Regions from separate parts of the Streptomyces sp. NPDC007971 genome, predicted to be linked through region 1. Evidence: predicted binding sites of a transcription regulator. Region 1 holds the regulator's gene; the other holds the start of a gene.
The links. Region 1 encodes HspR, which represses chaperone genes until heat shock. Its sites were predicted from a motif close to TTGAGNNNNNNNNNCTCAA; they were not measured.

Region 1 (3,405 bases):
GACCAGCTCGTTGTCGAAGGAGATGTACGCGTCGATCGGGCCCTCGGCCAGCCGGTCGTAGGCGATGACCGGAATGCCCGCGTCCTTGGCCTTCTTGACCTCGCCGGCGATGGCGTGCGAGTCGACCGCGTCGAGCAGGATGATGTCGGCCTTGTCGTCGATCATCTGCTGCATCTGGGCCGCCTGCCGGGCGGCGTCCGCGTTGGCGTTCGCGTACGCAACCTTGCCCTTCTGGTGGGTCAGCTCCTCGACCTTCTTCTTGATGATCGGGTAGTCGAACCTGTCGTAGCGGCTGTTCGCCTTCTCCGGCAGCAGCAGCCCGATGGTGACCTCGTCGCCCTTCGTCGGGCTCGCGCTCGCACCGTCCCCCGTCGCGTTCAGCACGCCGCAGCCGGCAAGCGAGAGGGTCATCGTGGACGCGGCCACGGATATGGCGATACGACGCATTCGGGTGCTCACTTCAGGTGCGTTCCGGACGTGGGTGCTGCTTTACGACCCAGGTGTCTGAAAAGACAACTTGCAGGCGCCACCCGGCGTCAAGACGAACTACTTAACGAGTGCGCAACAGCACGCTCCGCTGCACCTGTGAAGAAGGAGCGGAATCGCCTGCAAACGCTCTTTACGGACCCTCCATCCAAAGGGGGGTCCATGAGATGGCAAAGGAAGTGATTCGATCACACGATCGAACAGAGCTGGCCAACTGCGCGGTGCACGGGAAGCGGTGCACGGGAACAGGGACCCCGCTCCGGGCGTCCGGCGTCCGGCTCGATCCCGGGCAGCCGGCTGCTGCGCGGCAGGAAGAGCCCCGGCGCGTTCTCCGGGCAGCCCGCAGGGGCCCGCACACGGGGGACGTCCGTACACAGGGGACGTCCGCACACGCGAGGTTCCGGGGCGGTCCGGGCGCCCCGCACGGACGCGGGCCCGCGGACGCTGGACGTCCACGGGCCCGGTTGTCGTGAGGCGGCGTCAGTCCGAGGACTGCTGCCGCTTCGGCCGCCACACCACCAGCGCGCTGGTCTGCTGCACCTCCTGGTACGGGACCAGGTCGCGGCGGTAGGAGGCGTGGACGGCGGCCTCGCGCTGCTGCATCGCGGCCGCCGCGCCGTCCAGGGCCGCCTCCATCTCCACGAGGCGGGACTGGAGCGCGGCGACCTGGTTCTCCAGTTCGATGATGCGCTTGATGCCGGCCAGGTTGATGCCCTCGTCCTGCGACAACTGCTGCACCTGGCGGAGCAGTTCGATGTCGCGGGCCGAGTAGCGGCGGCCACGCCCGGCCGTGCGGTCCGGGGAGACCAGACCGAGACGGTCGTACTGGCGCAGCGTCTGCGGGTGGAGTCCGGAGAGCTGGGCCGCCACCGAGATGACGTAGACCGGAGTCTCCTCGGTCAGTTCGTACGGGTTGCGCCGACGGCCGTCCATCTCCCTCAGTCTCCCTTCGCGGCCTCGAACAGCTCCGCCCGCGGGTCCTCGCCCGCGGTCGCCTCGCGATACGCCTCCAGTGCGTCACGAGCCTTCCCCGACACGTCCTTGGGGACACTCACCTCGACGGTGACCAGCAGATCGCCGCGGGTGCCGTCCTTGCGGACCGCGCCCTTGCCCCGGGCGCGCATGGTACGACCGTTGGGCGTGCCGGGGGGGAGCTTCAGGGTGACGGAAGGGCCGCCGAGGGTCGGGACCCGCACCTCGCCGCCGAGAGCCGCCTCGGCGAACGTCACCGGCACGGTGACGGTGAGGTTGTCGCCCTTGCGCCCGAACACCGGGTGCTCGCCGACGTGGACCATCACGTACAGGTCGCCCGCCGGTCCGCCCCGCTCGCCGGGCGCTCCCTTGCCGCGCAGCCGGATGCGCTGGCCGTCGGTCACCCCCGCGGGGATACGGACCTGCATGGTCCGCGACGACTTGGCGCGCCCGCTGCCCTTGCACTCCAGGCAGGGGTGCTCGGCGATCAGGCCGCGGCCCTTGCAGTCGGGGCAGGGGTCGGTGAGCGAGAACCCGCCGCCCGAGCCCCGCGCCACCTGCCCGGTACCGACGCAGGTCGGACACACCCGCGGGGTGCCGTTCTTGTCGCCGGTGCCCGAGCAGGCCTTGCAGGGCGCCTGGGAGGACATCCTCAGGGGCACCGTGGCGCCCTCGATGGCCTCCGTGAAACTCAGCGTGACCTCGGACTCGATGTCCTGGCCGCGCCGGGGCTGGGTACGGGTTCCCGAGCCACCGCCGCGGTTGAACAGGCCCCCGAAGACGTCACCTATACCGCCGCCGAAGCCTCCGCTCTGGGCGGAACCGCCGCCTCCGAAGAGGTCGCCCAGGTCGAAGTTGTAGGAGCCGCCGGCGCCCGGACCGGGGCGGAAGCCGCCGTTGCCGAACAGGGCGCGTGCCTCGTCGTACTCCTTGCGCTTCTTCGGGTCGCCGAGGACGTCGTTCGCCTCGGAGATCTCCTTGAAGCGCTCCTCGGCCTTGGTGTTGCCCTTGTTGGCGTCCGGGTGGAACTCGCGGGCGAGCTTCCGGTACGCCTTCTTGATCTCGGCCTCGGTGGCGTCCTTGGGGACGCCGAGGACCTTGTAGAAGTCCTTCTCGATGAAGTCCTTGGTGCTCATCCCCGACGTCCCTCCTTCCCGTCTGCGGTGATTACGTCAGCCCTCGTCCGGGCCACCGTTCTCCTTGTCGTCGGCCGCCGCGCTCTCCTCGGCCTCCTCGGCCTTGGCCGCCTGCGCGCCGGGCTGCGGCTCGGCCACGGCCACCCGCGCGGGGCGGATGGTGCGCTCGCCGATGCGATACCCGGGCTGCAGGATGGCCACGCAGGTCGTCTCGGTGACGTCCGGCGCGTAGGAGTGCATCAGGGCCTCGTGGATCGTCGGGTCGAAGGGCTCGCCCTCCTTGCCGAACTGCTGCAGGCCCATCTTCGCCGCGACGGTCTCCAGCGACTCGGCCACCGACTTGAAGCCGCCGACCAGTTCGCCGTGCTCCCGCGCGCGGCCGATGTCGTCGAGCACGGGCAGGAGCTCGGTCAGGAGGTTCGCGATGGCGATCTCCTTGACCGCGATCCGGTCACGCTCGACCCGGCGGCGGTAGTTCTGGTACTCGGCCTGGAGCCGCTGGAGGTCCAGGGTGCGCTCGTTGAGCGCCGTGCGCACCTGGTCCAGCTGAGCCACCAGACCTGCGTCTGCTGCTGCGTCCCCGGCCGGGGCCGCCCCCTCCTCGGGGGCGGCCTTCGACTCGGCGTCGTCGGGGGTGGCGCCGGAGGGGACGTCGGGCTTCTCCTCGAAGCCCGGGGTCTCCTCCGTCACGCGGCACCGTCCTTGCGCTCGTCGTCGACGATCTCGGCGTCCACCACGTCGTCGTCGGCCTTCGGGGCCTCGGCACCGGCGGCGCCGCCGGCGGCCTGCGCACCCTGGGCGTCGGCGTACA
Region 2 (3,405 bases), on a different contig from region 1:
GGTCGGCCACCGGCAGCTCCAGTTCGGCACCGTGGCTGCGCAGGAAGCTCAGCGCGATCTGCGCGGACTCCTTCATCACGTCGCCCAGCTGACCGGTCAGGGTCAGGCCCGCCGCGCCCGTCTCCGGGTCGGCGAGGGACGCCTCGACGAAGAGCACGTCGCCGCCGGCTCCGGTGACCGCGAGGCCGGTCGCCACGCCCGGCACGGCCGTACGGCGCTCGGCCGGGTCCTGGGCGGACTCGGGCACGTGGTGCGGGCGCCCGATCAGCGCGCGCAGGTCCTCGTCCCGGACGGTGAACGGCAGCTCCCGCTCCCCGAGTTCGTGCTGGGCCGCGACCTTGCGCAGCAGCCGCGCGATGGACCGCTCCAGGGTGCGCACGCCCGCCTCGCGGGTGTACTCGCCGGCGAGCCTGCGCAGCGCGCTCTCGTCGATCACGACCTCGTCCCCGGCCAGCCCCGCCCGCTCCAGCTGGCGCGGGAGCAGGTGGTCCCGGGCGATGACGACCTTCTCGTCCTCGGTGTAGCCGTCCAGCCGGACGATCTCCATGCGGTCGGCCAGCGCCTCCGGGATGGCTTCCAGGACGTTGGCGGTGGCGAGGAAGACCACGTCGGACAGGTCCAGCTCCACCTCCAGGTAGTGGTCGCGGAAGGTGTGGTTCTGCGCGGGGTCGAGGACCTCCAGCAGCGCCGCGGCGGGGTCGCCGCGAAAGTCGGAGCCCACCTTGTCGATCTCGTCGAGGAGCACGACCGGGTTCATGGACCCGGCCTCCTTGACGGCGCGGACGATCCGTCCGGGCAGCGCGCCGACGTAGGTACGCCGGTGGCCGCGGACCTCGGCCTCGTCCCGGACGCCGCCGAGCGCGACCCGGACGAACTTGCGCCCCATGGCGTGCGCGACGCTCTCGCCCAGGCTGGTCTTTCCGACACCGGGCGGCCCGACCAGCGCCAGCACGGCACCGCCGCGCCGCCCGCCGATCACGCCCAGCCCCCGGTCGCTGCGCCGCTTGCGCACGGCCAGGTACTCGGTGATGCGTTCCTTGACGTCCTCCAGGCCCGCGTGCTCGGCGTCCAGGATCGCCTTGGCGCCCTGGATGTCGTAGGCATCCTCGGTGCGCTCGTTCCACGGCATCTCCAGGACCGTGTCCAGCCAGGTCCTGATCCAGGAGCCCTCGGGCGACTGGTCGGAGGCCCGCTCCAGCTTGTCGACCTCCTTGAGGGCGGCCTCGCGGACCTTCTCCGGCAGGTCGGCGGCCTCGACGCGGGCGCGGTAGTCGTCGGACTCGTCGCCGTCCTGCTCGCCGTTCAGTTCGCGCAGTTCCTTGCGGACGGCCTCCAGCTGGCGGCGCAGCAGGAACTCGCGCTGCTGCTTGTCGACGCCTTCCTGGACGTCCTTGGCGATGGTCTCGGCCACGTCCTGCTCGGCGAGGTGGCCGCGCAGCTGCTGGGCGGCCAGCTTGAGGCGCTCCACCGGGTCGGCGGTCTCCAGGAGCTCGACCTTCTGCTCGGTGGTGAGGAAGGGCGAGTAGCCGGAGTTGTCGGCGAGCGCGGAGACGTCGTCGATGGCCTGGACCCGGTCGACGACCTGCCAGGCACCGCGCTTCTTCAGCCAGTTGGTGGCGAGGGCCTTGTACTCCTTGACGAGTTCGGCGACCTGTCCGGGCAGGGGGTCCGGCACGGTCTCCTCGATCCGTGCGCCCTCCACCCACAGCGCCGCGCCCGGGCCCGTCGTACCGGCGCCGATGCGCACCCGGCCGCGGCCGCGGATCAGGGCGCCGGGGTCGCCGTCGGCCAGCCGGCCGACCTGCTCGACCGTGCCGAGGACGCCCGTCTTCGCGTACGTTCCGTCGATGCGCGGCACCAGCAGCACCCTGGGCTTGCCGGGCTCCGACCGGGCGGCGGCCTGTGCGGCCTCCACCGCGGCACGGACCTCGCTGTCGCTCAGGTCCAGCGGAACCACCATCCCGGGCAGCACGACCTCGTCGTCGAGCGGCAGCACGGGCAGCACGAGCGTGAACGCCGTGGACTCAGCAGCCATGATCTCCCCTTAGGCATTCAACTTGAGTTATGCCGACTCAATGCACGGGGCTGCGCCGATGTTCCCGGGTTGGTGTTCGCCGTGAGCGATCAGGCGGTGACTGACGTGTTTGCGCAGGCAGGGGCGCCCAGGGGGATGGCGTTCCGGACGGGCGCCCTGGTGCGGGCCCGTGGTGGCGGGTCGGTGAGGGGGCCCGTGGCGGCCGGCCGCGCGGTGCCCCGCGTCCCGGGCCGGGCTCAGCCGGAAAGTGCCGGAACGCCCGGCGACAGGCGCCAGGCGCGCACCAGCGGCCAGCCCGCGATGCCGATGCCCAGGGCGATCAGGTGGCCCCAGTTGGTCATCGGGTCGAGGAAGTCGATCAGGTCGCTCACGAGCATGCCCGCGAACAGGGTGAGCAGGGGCCAGCGGACCCAGGGGCTGAGCAGGCCGGCCAGGGCGCCGGTGCTGGCCGCGACACCGAAGCTGATGCCGTAGTCGAGGCGGTGCAAAGAGGTGTCCGGGAGGTGGCCGAACAGGACCGCGAGGCCCACCGGGACCTCCGTGGCAAGCGTGGCCAGGACATGGCCCGCCAGAAACACACAGGCCGCCCGCGCCCCGCCTATCCGCCGCTCCAGCGCGGTCAGCACCAGCACGAAGGCGACCGCGTACGGCGAAACGATCCCGCCCGCGATCCACAGCGCGCTCGCCAGCAGCACCGCGACGGGCGTGCGCACCAGGTGGGCGACGTCGGTGCTGGAGTCCTGGTACAGCACCTGCATGACGGAGGGGGTCGCGTAGGCGGCGAAGAGGGAGGTGACGGCGAGGACGGCCGCGTAGACGAACGTGAACGGCGTGCTGGTGGGGTTGGGCAGCAGGTGCCAGGGCCGGAAGGGGCGGCGGGTTGCCGCGGGCACGGAGGCCGGGGCCGCGGCGGGGGCCGGGGCCGGCAGTTCGCGCTGCCGTGGGACACCGTCGAGCAGCCCGGCGACGTCCGGCAGGGAACCGGCGGGAAAAGGCGTGCCCAGGGGCGGGGACGCGGCCGTCGCGGGGCCGGTCACGATCCGTTCCACGGTGAGGCGCTCCTTCCGTCGCGCCCCACCCTTCGTGTTCACGGGGCCCGCTGTCTATGACCGACGCCACGCGAGAGCGGATTCACAGCAACCTCAGAGGCTCCGGACGCGTCCGGAGCAGCCGGGTTCACGCCCGCCGCAGGCCGATCGGAGGGCCATCCTCCCTCCCTTCCCCCCGAATTCCCGTGAAACCCACCTCCCGTTCGACCAAGATGGATCCATGACTGCCGTGTACGCCTCGCCCGTGGTCCTGGATCGCCGGAACGGCCCCTACGGGGAGGTGGTGCTGCGCCGGGACGGCGCACTGCTGCAGATCATCGC

Region 2: the regulator HspR is predicted to act here: its motif matches at 2,058-2,076, upstream of lon (endopeptidase La).

The regions. Positions count from the first base shown of each region.
Region 1 covers NZ_JBIBJK010000010.1:85,683-89,087, forward strand. Annotated here, with positions in the region: gene ACFZCP_RS22065 (substrate-binding domain-containing protein) at 1-447, opposite strand, end outside; gene ACFZCP_RS22070 (heat shock protein transcriptional repressor HspR) at 967-1,419, opposite strand; gene dnaJ (molecular chaperone DnaJ) at 1,425-2,594, opposite strand; gene grpE (nucleotide exchange factor GrpE) at 2,631-3,284, opposite strand; gene dnaK (molecular chaperone DnaK) at 3,281-3,405, opposite strand, start outside.
Region 2 covers NZ_JBIBJK010000001.1:644,079-647,483, reverse strand. Annotated here, with positions in the region: gene lon (endopeptidase La) at 1-2,035, opposite strand, end outside; gene ACFZCP_RS02940 (rhomboid-like protein) at 2,272-3,084, opposite strand; gene ACFZCP_RS02935 (spermidine synthase) at 3,305-3,405, shown strand, end outside.